One region of the Desulfothermus sp. genome, then DNA from elsewhere that is predicted to be linked to it. Evidence: riboswitches for the same ligand, from Rfam matches in the RefSeq annotation. Region 1 holds a riboswitch; the other holds the start of a gene.

Region 1 (12,290 bases):
AAGACCCTGTATTAAATAAAATCCCTGTTATCTTATTCTCATCAGTGATTACAGATACAATACGCCACAAAGGGCAATCTGTTGGTGCTGACGATCAGATATCAAAACCTGAATTAGTAGAGCTTGCAAAAAGGGCTTTACAACTAATAGAAAAGGCCAATAATTGATAACCATTAATTGCTATTTGCACAACACATCATATAATCACAAAATCTACAAAAATTAGGCTCTACTGGCCCAAATATAGGTCCTTCTTTAATATGGTTAACCAAAAATTTTAATATGTCTTCAAATGTATTTTTAAAAAAAATGTTATATTGGTCTAAAAAATCAGGTTTTAACCTTCTTACATCTTTGTATAAAATCTCTCTTCCATCTTTTGATAAATCAACAAAGCCACCTATAATATTTTTAAAATTATCATTTTTATGTCCATACAAATATATGTAAAATGGAATTTGAATGTCCTTTAAATATCTATATAAGTTATAAAATCCATCAACATCATTAATAGAAGGAATCTCAAATTCTCTGAAAATATCTCCAGAATTTGGTATCCTACCTGTTTTGTAATCCAAAATAAATATATAATCATCTCTTTTATCTATCCTATCTATTTTCCCTTTAAGTATGTACGTATTTTTATCCAACGCCAATTCTAGCTGCATCTCTTTTTCCAGAGCTATTATTTCTGTTTTCTCTGGTAAATTTTCAAGAAAATTTTTCAGCCTGTATTTTGCAGATACAACAAACATCTCTTTTTTAGATCTTGAAATCTTCTTAAAAATAGAATTTTCATTAAAAAGACATAAAAAGATATCAAATAACGAGTCAAAATTTAAATCCTTTTTAAGGATAATACCATTATTAGCCTTAATGTATTCTCTAAAAAACAACTCTAATGTTTTATGGACAATATTTCCTATCTCATTTGTTGGAATTTGATCAGTCTTCGGTGTGGTAGTTAATTTTAAGACATATTGGAACAAAAACTTTTTCGGACATTTAATATATGTATTTAACATTGTAGGACTGATAAAATTTAACATTGAAGATATATTTTTTTTAATATCCTCACTTTTTTCTAAAACAATATTATTTATTTCTGGAATGGTTATGTTCTCTTTAGATTTTTTCATCTCTACTGTGTAATCTTTTGTCTCAAAAACAGTATCAGAATCTTTTATTATCTTTTGTATGTGTTTTTCAAAGTCCCAAATCAATTTTTCTATAAATCTGGACCTGGTCTTTTTCCCTTCTAAACTTCCTGTTGATACTGTCTTATTTTGATATAGTAATGATACGTCAATTGAACTCTTAACAAGCCTCTCAAAATGATATGCATATATATTTTCTTCCTTTCCTCTGGTAGAAAACCCCATTACTTGACGTAGCTCTTGAGGCAAAAGGGGGGAGGGAGTTGGTACAGAAGGCAAAATACCCTCATTTGCGTCAATAATCATAAGATGATCAAATCCTAGATCTCGGCTCTCCAAAACACCCATTATCTGAATTCCCTTAATGGGCTCTCCTTCAAAAGGGACCTTGAGCGAAGTCATTATGTTTTTGGCTATAGAGTATAGCTCTGGAGTCTTCATGGTTACATTGGAAAAAATGGACCAAGAGAGGGAATCATTAATTGTACCCAGAAGATAAAATACAAATTCCTTTTCTATTGTTTCCAAACCTATTTCCAAGGATTCTACAAAATCAAGCAAGGAAATTAATGCCTCACCAAGTTCCTTTAAGGATTTACTACCTTCAAAAGGGGCTATAATATTGGAAAAAAAATCTTCTATAAATTTAACAAGCTCATAAGTATTTACTCCTGATTTTTCAATTTCTTCGGAAAACTCATAACACAAGGATATTGCCTCTTGTTTGGTAACAAAAGGATCTAAACGCTTTACTAAACAGCTAACAACCACCTGGAACTTATTAAATTCTCTGAAATAAGGTCCTCTAAGCAACTTTATAAACAGATTTGTTGGATATCCATATCTCTCATCCTTTTTTAAAATCATCTTAAACAGCAGATCTATTAAAACATAAATCCCACTTAACTGAAACGGATATCCCATTGTTATGTTTATCTCTAACTCGCTTGGTATATGAAACAAAATTGGAATTAAACTGCTGGGATTTGGGACAATAATGGCTACTTCATCAGGTCCTTTGACCTTTTCTTTTAAATCTAACAACTTATTTTTTACTTGTTTTAGCTCTGTGTGTAGGTCATGGGAATCAAAAAAGGTTATTTTTCTCCTTTCCCCGTCAGGCTCAACTTTGACAGGCTTTAGGTCACTGATATTCCAATCTCTTTGCCATTCTTTATATACGTTTGGCAAATCCTCATAATCTGCCTGCCAGTAAAAAACTCCATCTGCATCATAAAATTTTTTAAGTATCAGTGATTCTGCGTTGGTTAAGGCAAAAAAGCCTACAAAATAAAATTTTCCATTTATTTTTAGGTCATCTATTTTTGCAAGATAGCTCAACTTCTTTGAATGGGTTATCCATTTATTTTTTTCTAAATACTCATTATATTTTTTATAAATCTTGCCCACCCGCTCAAGTAACATGGCCCCAGTATCGCCCACTTTTTCAACAGGTGGATACAATACATCTTGAGGCTCTACCAACTCAGTATCAAATTCTCTAAAGATCTTTGATAACTCAAAGACCCAGAAAAAAAACTCTCCAAAGCCCTTGTGATATTTTTCAGGCAAAATATCCATGGCAGCTAAATAAGCTACATATGCCTGCTCCATCTCACTTAACGTTGTATAAGTTGCAGCTTCACCACCATACTCAAAAAAAAGTTCCTTTACCCAGTCCTCAAAACCAAACCATTTACCCAAAAAACATGGTTTATCAATATATTGGGATAAATAGTAATTAAAAAAATGAATTGATCTGTTATGGGTAAAAATTACATTGACATGAGATAACTCTTTATTTTCCATTGCAACTTCTTTTGCAACCACTTTTAAGAGTTTTGCATAAAATGGAACTATTTTTATTGTTCCCATCCTCTTGCTTCCACTACTTTGTTAGAAAATATATAAATCAGAAAACCTAAAACGGGCTTTTTAAACATTTTCTTTAAATAAAATATATATTCTCTTAATTGAGCTATATTTTTTTTGTAACCATCTTCTGAATATTCACTCTTAAATTCCAAGACATAAACCTTTTCCTTTGAGATTATCACTTTATCTGGCCTTATTGTTTTGTAGCTATTATTCAAAGGAATAATAATATCTCTTTCACTGAAGTTTTTAGCATCTTTAATAAACATTATGTTTTTTAATTTAGGGTGATCTACAATATTTTTTATTGGATTTATAAAATCTTTTTCAATGTTCCACTTATAAAATTTTTCTCCAAAATAAGAAATAGCCTTCAATGTAATTTCATCTAAATTTTTAATATCCTCCTTAGATTTTATTTTTGACATTATAAAATGGACAATTTCTCCTTTTTTGATATTATCAATATTATCTGATTCAGAGGAAATTTTTTTTATAATTATTTTTGGATAAAACATATATAACCTTTACTGTATATCTGTCACATTTAAATTTGCCTTTTGTATTAATTTTTCAATCCATTTTGAAAACAGAGAAGGCCCTGTTTTTTTATAATCTAATAAATACAAATAAATCCCTTTCTTGGCCCTGGTCAATGCAACATAAAAGAGATTTATAAGTTCCATTGCATTATATGCAATATCTTCATCCCTCATTTTTTTTACATCTGTTAAAAACAATTCTGCCTTTTTGCACAAAGATACCAATTCTGAATCTTTGACTACTATGCGACCCCTTTGATCTAGGTCCCAGTCTGTATAGGGGATATATACATAATCAAATTCAAGACCTTTGGCCTTATGGATGGTCATAACCTGCACTGCCATGCTATCTTCTGGCAAGCCAATCTGTGAATCAAGCCCTCCTGATTCCAAAAAATCAAGGTAATCTTCTAAACACAATCGCCCTTCTGTTTCCACTTCATAGGTAAGTTCTAAAAGCTTTTCCCAAAAGACCCTGTGGTCTTGCAATTCATTAGAATAAAATCTCTCTTCTAAGTTTAAGAGATTGGATATTATCATTAAAAGTTCATAACAAGATACATAAGTTACATATTTTTTTATCTCATCTAGCAATTCATCAATGGCTGCAATGAGTTTGGTGTATTTTTCTTTAAAATAAGTTGATATTAATTTATGTTCATTAATGTGTTTTTCTGGCAATATCCCTGAGACTAAGACTCCATATTGGGCAACAGTATCCAAAGGGTCTAAAATAAGACGCAAAAGGCAATAAATGCCGCGAATAAGTGTAGATGCCCACAAATTTAAGGAATTTTCTGTTATAACAGGGATATTTTTTTCAAGGAGCCATGAGGAGACTTCTTTGGCCTGTTCATTACTCCTAACTAATATTGCCAGTGTATCAAACCCATTTTTAGTGGAGATGCGATCCCATAATTCTTTTACACTATTTGTTAAATGTTTCTTTAAACCATTTTGGACATCTTCCCTCTCTCCCTTTAATCGCAATAGGTAAATAGAGGAATCTTCAAAAGCAGGGACCTTTGGGACCTGTTTTACGTCCTTGTAGTTATGAGAAAGAGACTGAGCAAATTGTTGCCTAACACTTTTATCTCTGTTTTTTCCAAGCACTGTCAAAGAAAACTCATCATATACCCAATCATAATCTGCTAAGGGCAAAAACATCTTACCAACAAAATCCACAATAGCAGGGTGGGATCTGTAGTTGTATGGAAGTGTACTTTCTTTAATACTATTTATATAAAATGTATTTTTTATATCATTAAATAAGGTCCAATCACCGCCCCTCCACCTATAAATTGCCTGTTTTACATCTCCAACAACAAAAACAGTGCCCCCTCTTGATATGGCTTCTTCCAAGAGGGGTAAGAGCCCTTCCCATTGCTCCCTGGATGTATCTTGAAACTCATCAAACAAAAAATATAATAATTTCTCTCCAAGATAGGCATAAATCAAAGGAAGACAACCCTGTTTAATTATCTGTTCTTTAATATGTTCTATCCATGTACTAAGGAGGGTCACTCTATTTTTTCTACAAACTTCATCCACATATCTAGTAAGCTCATTTAATGCGTAGGTATAGCCAACTGCTTGATAATAGGCAAATTTCCCTATTAAGCGACTAAATTCTTCAACACTCTTATTAAAATCTTCATATACCTTTTTAAACTTCTTTAAATCTTCTTTATCTACCTTGGGAAGTTCCTTCTTTTTAAAGAGATCTTTAAAATTATATTTCCAAAAGGCTTTATCTACTATTTCTTCCTCAGCCAGATCAACTCTTAATGACCTCAATTTTGATTTATTTAAATGAGGATTCAATTTTGCACACCACTTATAGAAATTATCATAGGTTTTTCTAACCTTTTCCCTTAATAAATAATATTTATCAATTTCTAATTCAACAGGTCTAATTCCTTTATAAGCATGTTTATATAGTTCTAAAAACCTCCTTTTTATTCCATTTTCTGGATAAAATCCCCTTTTTTGTTCTACATTTAAATAAGTAGTCAAGAGTTCTAGAAATTTATCATAATTATTTTCAATTAAATTTTTCAACATTAAATCAAATGATTCATCTATTATTTCATCTAGAGAAAACACCACGTCTAGTTCAGGACTCATATTTAATTCAAAACAAAACCCCTTAAATAGAGAAAATAAAAGAGAGTCTATTGTTTTAACATTAAAATCTGTGTAATTTTCAATTACAATATCCAGCCATTTAATTGCATCTTGTTTTTTTAGACCTGATATTCTAGTTAGCTCAATTCCAAAATCCGTACTAAGGGCAATATTTTTTAAAAAGTATAAAATCCTCTCTTTCATTTCATAGGCAGCTTTGTTGGTAAAGGTAATTGCTATTATTTTTCTTAAATGGAAGGGATTTGGGAAAGATAAATTTAACATCTTTAAAAAATTAATTGCCAGTTCAAAGGTCTTACCTGAACCTGCTGATGCCTTAATAATTGAAATTGATGGAATGGATTTTTCTTTTGTAAATTCCATAAGATAAAGACCAAAAATCTTTTAATTATATTGTAGAGACTGTCTCTTCGAAATTATATTGGGAATTGATAAGAAAAATAAAGGTCTATCCCTTTTTCCTTCACATATCTTTGAACTGGAGGGGAGGACTGGTAGGTAACTAAAACAGGAAAAATCTCTGTTCCTATAAAATCTTTTACTTTAGATATTGTCTTTAAAAAATTGTCAACATCTCTTTTTTTAAGCTGTGTCTTGCACTCTCCCACGACCCATATAGTATTCCCATTTCTTTTTGCCTTTCCTATAATATTTAGCTCTACGTATTTACCAGGTCCAATTTCTAGGTAATCCCTTTTTAGCGGAGAGATTAATTTTATATTTTTTTCTTTTTCAAGGAGTGGAGGCAGACCAACATATGCTCTATCTTCTAGTATATAGCCAACTGTATGGGCCAGACCACCAAGCTGTTCTCTTGTTTTGCGGTGTTCTCCTATAAGTTTTTTAAGCTCCTGTTCAGTTCTCTGTTGAGCTTCCGCTAGTTCATTTAATCTCTGTTCTGTCCTCTTTTGTGCCTCTGCTAGCTCATTTACCCTCTGCTCTGTCTTCTTTTGTGCCTCTGCTAGGTCAAAGACAATATCCTTTAGCTCATTAAATTCCTTTTTTGTAACAGATTCTTCCCTCTGCCGCTCTATCTCCTCTAAAACGGCAATAAGCACCTCCCTCGTAGAAGGCTCTACTTTTTCAAGTAATCTGATTACATTTGCACTATAAGGCATAAAGTTTTTATAACTTACTCTTTTTATTTTTGCAACTCTATTATAAAAAGAAAAGTACTGAAGGAGAGACAAAAAGTTTACGGGAAAGGTAAAATATCTACATTAAAATGGCTCCCCGGGGCGGACTTGAACCGCCAACATGGTGATTAACAGTCACCCGCTCTGCCGCTTGAGCTACCGGGGATCAATGCAACGGAAAGGGATTATATTTATTTCCTGTTATATGTCAAGGATTAATTTTTTGAATTATAACTATGTGATAACTATATGTATTTGTTATTCTTTTCCTAAAAACACACTAACAAATTTAATTCAGATATCACAGGGGAAATAGCTAGTTATAAATTTTTGCTTAGTGGTCCACAGCATATTTTTAAGCAAAGTTATAAGTACACTCAGTTTCTTCTTCCCAGCCATCCCAGATATAAGCGTTTTCCCTTCCCATGGCTATGATTTTAAAGGCATACCGAATTAACCCTTCATAGAAATTGCAAAATGGTGCAACTGTATTGAGATCTCCATTTAGCATGTACACCTCAGCTGGACATGGGGCGCCGCAGAAATGTCTAACAGCACACGACTTACAGGGCTCTATCTTTTCAACCATTCTACTGGTCACCATCTTGATCTGTTCTTTTTTTAGAATATCAGATAACGGCTCTTCATTAATATTTCCTGCCCTAAACTCTGGAATACCTATAAATTCACTGCATGGGAAGATATCTCCATTGGCAGCCAAAGCAAAGAAACATCTTCCACCACCACATGGAGATATATCGCACATAAGCCTTCTACCAGTTGGCCCCAGGATTCCCGCCATGATATTAGCAAAGTTAGCAACTACCAATTTCCTCCCATGGGACTCATAGAGCTCATATGTTAGATCTAAGGCTTCTATAATCTCTTTTAAAAACACCATATCATCTGGCTTAGAGAGCCTTCCGCCTTCCTGAGTGCAACGAACAGGATTTAGCATTATCACAGGAACCTCTAAATCATAATAAAATCTAACCAGATCCTTTAAAACTGACACATTGTGTTTTGTTACTGTAGTAATCACATTGTAAGCAGGATAATCTGAGAGTTTTTTTATAACTTCAACTACCTTTTTAAAACCACCTTTCCCTGTCCAGCTCTTCCTGGTTGCATTGGCTATTTCCTCCACAGGAGCATCTAAGGATATACCAAGACCCACCTGATTTTTCTTTATGAACTCTAAGTCCTCATCTGTAAGAAGGGTCCCATTGGTCTGAATACCAAAAAGAAAATCATCTTTATACCTGGATATTCCCTCAAAAACAGCATCTTTTACCATCATTGGCTCAGCACCATGGAATATCACCTGTGGTTTGGCATCATCTCCAAGCACATCTTTAAAAAAGATAAGAAGCTTCTCAAGACTGGCGCACACTTCTTTGGGACTCATGGAAATCCCATTTTTCCGTCTCTCCCTTGGAAGATAACAATAAGTGCAATCAAAATTACACCTGTCAGTGGGATTAAAATAAACAGCAGATGGTGGCAGCTTAAATCTAAGGAGCTCCATTTCTTCCTTGAACTCTTTTTCTTTTTTGAGAAAATCCTCTGTCAATTTTCCACTAAGAGCAGAAGGAAGCTCTGATGCATCCACTATTGCCCAAAATCCACTATCTCCCTCAACAACTGCAACCTTATCATCTACACCAATTTCCAAGACAGAAAACCTGGGACCAAAACCGGTATTTACATATGTTCTTTTATTCATGTTATATTTTACCTATTTCTTGGCCTTTGGGGTCAAAAGGATGTAGTGGGAAAGACCAGTATTTTTCCCTATTTTTTTGCACCTGCGACGATAAGATATTACATTTTTCTTCATACCTCATACCTCCTATTTTATTTTTTGCTGTGGACCACTAAGTAAAAATTCATATCTAATTTCCACCTGTAAATAAAAAAGGGACCCAGGAAAACAGCTATTGTTTCCCCGGGCCCCTTTACCATCAGGACACCGTGAATTCCATCTCCTAACAGGTCTTCTGGCTCTCGGATCATCAGTATGTCCCACGGCCTTCCCCCCAAAGTGGACATTGAGAGTGACCGGACCAGACACATTATACTATCTGGCCCCTAGGTGGAACAACCTCCCCGATTACAGCGGCGGGACCGCCACGGATTTTCACCGTGTTCCGAGATGTTAGGAGACATAATTCCTTTGTTTAGGAGATAAATAATAAAAATCCACTAAAAAGTCAACCTATTAAAAAAATCTAATTCCTAATTGATAAATTAATATAGACATAAAGAATGCAGTTAAGGTATTAAAAAACACACTAAAAATTGCCCATTTCCAATTGGATTCCTGGGCAATTGTAACAACAGAGACAAAACATGGGGCATAAATTAGCACAAATATCATGAAACTTAAGGCTTTTATTTTGTTCCAATCTGGATCATTGGCTATTCTCTCAGACAAAGACGATGAATTTTCCACATCCACTTCCCCTAATGAATATGCTGTTCCCAGAGTGGATACAATCACTTCCTTTGCAGCTATTCCACCTATTAGAGCTATATTACTCTTCCAATCAAAACCAGCCATCTTTGTGACGTCTTCTAAGAGAATCCCTAATCTTCCAGCAAACGAATGTGTAAGTGCTATCTTTTTTTTCTCAGCAATTAAGCTTTGAATTTTATCCTGAATTTGCTTTTCCTTAATTTTGTCATAATTGGTCTTTGATAGCTTAAGTTTTAAAGAATTTATTTTTTTATCTAAGGGGATAATTAAACTTTTTGGAGGAGTTGGATAGCTCATCCCTGCCCATATAATAATTGATATCAATAAAATAACAGTTCCAGCCTTTCTTAAATACTGCCAGACTCTCTCCCAGGTATGAATAACAAGACCCTTTAGAGTTGGAAGCCTGTAAGGTGGTAGCTCCATAACAAAAGGAGTGGATTCTCCTCGTATTACGCTTATTCTAAATAGCTTTGCTATAATAAGTGCCCACAACCAGGAAAAAATGGTCAAAAAAAACATAAGCTTATCGCCAGTTTTAGGAAAAAATGCGCTAGCAAGTAACAAGAATACTGGTACCTTTGCGCCACAAGAAAAAAACGGTGCTGTCAAAATAGTGGCTATTTTTTCTTTTGGCCCCCTCAATGTCCTGGTGGCCATAATACCTGGAACTGCACATCCACCTGGGATACCCCCTGAGATTATAAAAGGCATAACTGAATATCCATGGAGACCAAATATCCTTAACACACGATCCAGCATATACGCCATCCTCGCCATGTAACCACTGTCCTCTAAAAAGGCTAAGATGAAAAACATGATCATAATCAAAGGGACAAAACTCATAACCCCGCCTACCCCATCTATAATTCCTGAAATCACAAGGGATTTAAAAAAACCAGGAGGAAGATAGTTAGAGGCCAAGTTAGATAAAAATCCAAAAAAATCTTGAATCAAAGCAAGGGGGTATTCCCCAAACAAAAAAGTCATCTTAAACATTAGATATAAAATAACAACCATAATAAGCGGGCCAATAAATCTGTGTGTCAGAACCCTATCTATTTTATCTGAAATATCCAATCTATCTGGATCAAAACGGTATTTTATTACTCCTTTTAACAGGGAATGAATATAACCATATCTATAATCAGCAACTATTGCCTCTGGAACAGTATTTAAGGTCTTTTCACAATGAGTTGACACCTTATCAACTAGTGACTTTAATTTATTAGACACATCTAAATCCTGCGCATCACCTTGAGACAATATATCTTCATCTTCCTCTAAGTATTTTAAAGCTATCCATCTGGCTGGATATTTTTCAGTTAAAAACTTGTTCTCCTCTACAATGGTTGAAATCTCTTCAATCACGGGATCCAAGTCTGGTCCATATGAAATAGTAAGAGGCGTCCAATCCCTTTTCTCGATTGAACAATCAATCATCCTTTCAATTAACTTATCTTTACCTATACCCTTTTTTGCCACCATTGGCACCACAGGACACTTTAAAAGAGAAGACAATTTATCAATATCTATTTCCATCCCTTTCTTTTCCACCTCATCCATCATATTTAGAACTAAAAGTAAGGGTGCACCAAGTTCCATAAATTGCACAGCCAAATACATGTGTCTCTCTAAATTTGTAGCATCAATAACGTCCACCACCAAAGATGGTCGCTCATTTACAAGAAAATTTCTGGCAACTAACTCCTCTTGAGAATATGCTGTAAGAGAATATGTCCCAGGCAGATCAACAATCCTTAACTTCACATCCCCAAATTTTACATACCCCTCCCTCTTCTCAACTGTAATACCAGGATAATTTCCAACATGCTGCCTTGCACCAGTTAAAAGATTAAAAAGCGTGGTCTTTCCTGAATTGGGGTTGCCAGCAAGGGCTATTGTAAATTCCTTCATATCTCCTCCTGAGGATAGGCCTTATAACCTGAACTTATCAACTTTGGTTAAACTAAACTGATAATCTTGACCTTTATGTATAGTCAATAAAAAACGGACCCAGCAAATAGCATTTTTTTTATTAAAATCCCAATTGTCTTTTTTAGATTCTTTTTTTAAAAACTACCCATGGATGAAATCTCTCTCGAAAAATACATTTTCAAAAAAATTTCTGAGCAAACAAACTTAAACATAAATATAAAGTTAGATAAAATAAAAAAAATTAGCCTGTACATAATTCATTTAAACAAATGGACAAAAAAAGTTAACTTAGTTGGGATAAAAGACCCAAAAATTATTTTTGATGAGCTGATATTAGACTCTATCTACCTTGCTGATTTCATTTTTAAAATTCATAGAGACAAAGGATGCGATAATAATTTTAAGATATTAGATATTGGTGCAGGAGCAGGTATTCCAGGCATACCCCTTAGGATTTTATATGATGCTGGATATTATCTTATGGTTGAACCAAGAAAAAAAAGAGGGGTTTTCATAAATTTAATGATAAATACGCTTGGTCTAAAAGATACAAAAGTCTTTTTTGGAAACATTGAAGAGCTCAAAGAAAAGAACTTTGACTTGTGCTTATCACGGGCCTTTTGTAAATGGGATAAATTTCTAAAACTGTCTAAAAACTACTTAAAACAAACTGGGTATGTTTTAATTTTTTCTAACTCCAAGTGGAATAATCAAAAGTTAAGGGATTTTTATTTTGTAACCCAATATTCTTATATACTACCTTTAAAAAAAGAACGTTATTTTTGGTTGTTTTCAAAAAAAGCCCCTAGTTGAGTATTTTTAAATATAATCCTGGTTGCGGCCTCGTCTGCTACTTCTCCTAATTCCATAAGTTTTTCCAAAAAATCCAATATTTCATATCTCCTTTCTTCTGTAGAATATTCAAAGTCCTCAGCTAAATTTCCAGACCTGAGATATTCAATAAGTTCATCAATATATTTTTCGTTTAAAATCATACCCCTAGCCCCTTTTTTAT
Region 2 (4,864 bases), on a different contig from region 1:
ATGTCCTTCCCCTTTTTCCACTTCTACTTTAAATTTGTCATATCTAGCACCACCAGATATGACAAATCTATTATCAAGGAGTTTGATCTTTCCCAGAATAAATCCAGCTGGATTTTTATATTTGGTTTCTCTGGGTTGATATGGACTTGATTCAATTCTGTAATACACCCAGTCAAAACCGCCTGTTATTACAAAGTTTTCCATATCCAGGGTAAGCTGCCCTTGTGCTCCCCTATGAGTTGTTTCTTTTGTTGTGGGGATTCCATCATCCCAGCCGTCAGGATTACTCATAAGTGGATCTACCCATCTATCTCTGTCTTTTCCCTGAAAGTATCTAAACTTCCAAAATAGAGGAAGTGATGAAGTAGTGCCCTCATAAATGAAATCCGCTGAACTAAGAGATTTATCTGAATAATCATCTAAATCATTTTGACTTAGATAAGAAGGACTGCCTGCTCTATCCACATCAAATTTGGTATAGATTACACCAATCCTGTTACCAGGTAAGAACTCATAACCAATGTTAAAGGAGTAATTCTCTTTTTTATCATAGCCTGTATTTTTGTATTTTGTGTTATCTGCTGTATCATAGTCGTCCATTTTCCCTCGGCTATAAGAAAATGAGTAGTCAAATTTATTTATTTTACCAAAAGAGCCTATGGTCCCGTCTTGATAATTGAAGCTTCCAAGTGTTCCTTCCAAAAAAGCATGGGGTTTTCCTCTTCCCCTTTTTGTTATTACATTTATAACACCGCCAATACCAGCAGATCCATATTGAACTGCCCCAGGACCTCTGATAATTTCTATTCTTTCAATGTTTTTTGTTAGGATCTTGGCCACATTTCCTGTTCCTGCACGTCTACCATCTAAAAGGATAAGTACATGTCCAAGGAGGTCATTTCCGTGTGTTTCTGTTCTAAAACCACGAATTCCAACAGATGTTAAGGTGCCAGGATATTGTCTAATAGTGCCTATGCCCTTTTCTGAAAGGAGCTCTCCTAAATCCCTTGCAGAGGAGGCTTCTATCTCTTCTGGTCCAATTACCTGGATGTTCATGGGTGTTTCTTTTATAGATTCTTTGTACCTGCTTGCAGTAACCACTATAGTATCCAACGAGGTCTGGTTTTCATATGCAAAGGTATCTTGAGAAACAAGAAAGGCTAAAATTCCGATGAAAACTACTAAATACTTTTTCATTTTGTGATTTCCTCCTTGATATTTTAGCCACAAAGTCTCATTTCTTTGCCAGTGAATTTGATCTTCATGTCCTTTCCAATTTCTACAAATCTAAGGAGTATCCTTTTCATCCCACGTCTTGTCATTTCCCACCAACCATAAGTTATATCTTCCTCACTACCTGGAGAATGGGCAATTTCTATTAAGTCTGCATCTTTAAAAATTTTTTTTAGATCCTTTTTTACCTGCTCTAGATCCAAATTTTCAGTGTCTGTTCTAACATAACAAATAACTCCTGTCCTCATAACCTTTCCTCCTTTTTTTAAACTTAAATTTTTCATTGTTTAAAATACAAATAAAAAAATCCCTGAAATCCTTCATACAAGCAGGATTTCAGGGATTTCCCGTTTTTATCCCCAAAACTATATATAGTTTTTAAGCCCCTTGCTCCGAGAGACTTAAAAGCTCTTTCCAGGCAGGTCTTCTGACTCTAAGGATCATCCTACTTGCCCTGTTGAATAACCCCTTTTCTTAGGAGATTCAACAGAACTCACCCTGTTATTATTCAACAGGGCAGGCCCTGTTGAATATAGTTCCCTTTTGGGAAATTCAACAGGTCAAGGCCCCGTTGCATTATTCAACGGAGCAAGCTGCGCCTTCCCCTGGTGTTTTAACCAGAGTGGCATTTTGCAGCTTTCGTCCCCTTATCACAGCCGCGGGCCGGTTCCGGATTCTCACCGGATTCCCTTTTAAGCCCATTATAGGCACCTGGTAGATTTTATATAAAACCCAACTCAAATCAAAAGTCAAGAATTATCTTTTTTGGCTTACTGGTTAGTTACAGACTCCTCTACAGCTGTTAAAAATGAATTTAGTCCTATCTTTAAAACCTTAGGGATATTATTATCATTAACAAATCTTTTTACTTCTATATTTTCCTTTCCTGATATAGAACTTAAAACAAGTTGTTCCAATTTAGAAACAGCAGATATATCTTTTATATGGCCTTTTTCATATTCATCAGACAGAACTAAAAATTCCTGCATAATAGATGCATATTCTTTCTTTAAAAGAAGATCTTCTAATTTTTGAACAAAAAATTCCTTTTTATTTTTTGGTATAAGTTCACTATTGTAGACAATATCAAATATAGATATGTCCCTTTCGTTTAATTTTTTAAAAATAGATCGATCTTCTATCAGTTTATTTTGTTTTTTTATAGCAATTTTTACCGCATCATATACGGCCTTTGCAATTAATTCTCCAAGTTTTGAATGACCACCTGCATTGTCTAAAGTAAATTTCCCATCTCCTTGAACAATAATTATATTATCTGTGCCCGTGCCTGTTGCCTGATATATTTTGGGATTGTATGAACTTCTTATATCAAGATCATTTAATAGAGCACTTTTTGCCTCTGTTGCAGTGATTATAGCTCTGGTCATGGCCCGAGGAGTGAGTTTTGCATTTGTCATAATTATCATATTAATTGTGCCTGGGTCTATTTCATAATAGCAACCCATATCTTTTGACATTCTCATGGCATTGGTCTTAACCCCTGCAGTTGCAAACACATAGACTGCCAAATCTTTGTATTCTTTTTTTATCATGGCCAGATTATCCATATCTGCGCCTGTAAACAAGAGACTTGAATCTTCCTCTTTAATTTGTAGAGTATTATATATCCTTTTTCTGGATTTTTCTAATCCCAGGTGATGAGTAATTCTCCAACAAGGTGGTGGTGTATAATGATTGCCGACATTTATTATATTGTACCTGGGGCCTTCTAAGGTTGAAATTATATTTATTGGTTTTTCAAAGGTTATTAGAATAGTTTTATTTATAAAGTCAAATATAGATGATTTTATGATATTCACACTTTTAATATAGCCAAGAGATATAGGTATTTTCCTTTTTGATATTATTTTATCTTTATTTACCCAATATCTATCATCCAAAAATTCTTTAGAATATATATCAGATGCCAGCCACGATACAAAATATCCCGTATGGGCCGAAAGACGACAGGTCAAAGCACATGGATATGAATATATACGATTATTTTTTATAGCTGATACATCTCTCCAACCTGGTAGTGTTTTTATCTTATTTATTAATCTTTTGTCTCCACCACAAAAATACACAACCTGGGGATTAAAGTTTAACCAATCTCTTTTACTGACTTCAATAATAGAGCCTTGTCCTTGAAAATTTGGTGGAATGCCACCTGCCAATTTGATGAGTTGAGTCTGAAAGGAATTTACTGTAGGAGTCATTAAAACATTCCTACCCATTATTCTCATAACCCGTAATCTTTGTTGTTTCTTAATATGACTCAATTTTTTTTGGATATGATCTAATTGATATTTAATCTTCTTAATTAGCCTAAGTCCATTATCTTTTTTCTCAAATATATCTGATAAAATTTTGATTGTCCTATATAAAGAAGGAATATCCTTTGGTTCAAAAACAATTATCTTAACGCCATTTTTTTCAAATCCATTTATGATTTTTCTATGCCTTTTTGAACAAAAAATTATATCAGGATTTATCTTTTTTATCCTCTTTGTTGATGGATATAAAAAACCACCTACTATATGTGCTCCTTCTATTACATATTCATCATAATATGTTATCCCTTTAATATGTTCTTTTTCACCTATTTCATACAAAATTTCAGTAATAGATGGAGAAAGAGATACAACTTTTTGGGGTTTTTTATTTATTTCTATGAATCTTTTAGCATCATCCAAAAATTTTACTTGATAACAATATGAAAGAGGTGAATATAAAAATAAACTCATAAATATAATCCAAATTTTTTTTAGATTCATAATTTAGCAATACTCCCATTTGTATATATCTTTTAAAATATATTTTGCTGCAAATTCTTAAATTTTTATTTTATCAATTTTTCTCATTGACAATTTTTTTTAATGCCTTTTCAAAGATCATTGACAGAAGTTTTAGTCCTTGAATTGCTCTAGGTGAAGGACGATTGAAAAAATCTGAATTTACAACAAACACATTTGAATATTTTACTGCATTTATTTCTTTATACTTTTCCCAGAATTGTTTGAGGTTATTTAAATTGTGTTCTGAATGAACCATTGATGTTATGATTATAATATCTGGATTTAACCCTATGACCTGTTCAACAGAGATTCTTGGATACCCTTTAAGATTTTTAAATATATTTACACCCCCAGCTACCTTTATTAAATTGTCTATGAGTGTATTTTTACCAACTGTAACCATTGGATCCACCCCTATTTGAAAGAATACCTTTGGGGGATTGATATACAATGACGCTCTTTTTTGAACTAACAACACATCTTTCTTTAACCTTTCCACAACTGCTTTGGCCTGTTTCTCACATCCAACGATTTCCCCAAGAACAAGCATTGTGGAAAACAGAGATTCAATATCTCTTGGATCAACAACAAAGACCTTTATTCCAATTTCTTTAAGTTTAAATACAATGTGTTTTGGATTGCCGTCTTTAGTGGCAATACACAAATCTGGTTTAAGTGCAAGTATCTTCTCAATACTTGGAGATATATAAGATCCCACCTTTGGCAAGCGTTTTACTTGTTCTGGATAATTGCAAAATTGAGTGACACCTACTACCCTGTCTCCTGCACCTATTTCAAAAAGGCATTCTGTGATGCTTGGTGCAAGGGAAACT

The links. Region 1 has a riboswitch for cobalamin ahead of cbpB (peptide-modifying radical SAM enzyme CbpB). Riboswitches for the same ligand answer to the same signal wherever they lie in the genome.
Region 2: it holds a riboswitch for cobalamin, as region 1 does, so the genes downstream of both, ACY2V1_RS10770 (hypothetical protein) here and cbpB (peptide-modifying radical SAM enzyme CbpB) in region 1, are expected to answer to the same signal.

The regions. Positions count from the first base shown of each region.
Region 1 is NZ_JBMYBT010000045.1:1,733-14,022, forward strand. It holds gene ACY2V1_RS03325 (chemotaxis protein) at 1-167, shown strand, start outside; gene ACY2V1_RS03330 (PD-(D/E)XK nuclease family protein) at 174-3,032, opposite strand; gene ACY2V1_RS03335 (hypothetical protein) at 3,020-3,550, opposite strand; gene ACY2V1_RS03340 (UvrD-helicase domain-containing protein) at 3,560-6,085, opposite strand; gene ACY2V1_RS03345 (hypothetical protein) at 6,139-6,840, opposite strand; tRNA gene ACY2V1_RS03350 (tRNA-Asn) at 6,949-7,024, opposite strand; gene cbpB (peptide-modifying radical SAM enzyme CbpB) at 7,214-8,584, opposite strand; cobalamin riboswitch at 8,832-9,058, opposite strand; gene feoB (ferrous iron transport protein B) at 9,080-11,254, opposite strand; gene rsmG (16S rRNA (guanine(527)-N(7))-methyltransferase RsmG) at 11,423-12,088, shown strand; gene ACY2V1_RS03370 (hypothetical protein) at 12,052-12,270, opposite strand.
Region 2 is NZ_JBMYBT010000146.1:147-5,010, forward strand. It holds partial or broken gene ACY2V1_RS10765 (TonB-dependent receptor plug domain-containing protein) at 1-1,197, opposite strand, end outside; gene ACY2V1_RS10770 (hypothetical protein) at 1,221-1,481, opposite strand; cobalamin riboswitch at 1,634-1,963, opposite strand; gene ACY2V1_RS10775 (adenosylcobinamide amidohydrolase) at 2,004-3,980, opposite strand; gene ACY2V1_RS10780 (ABC transporter substrate-binding protein) at 4,084-4,864, opposite strand, start outside.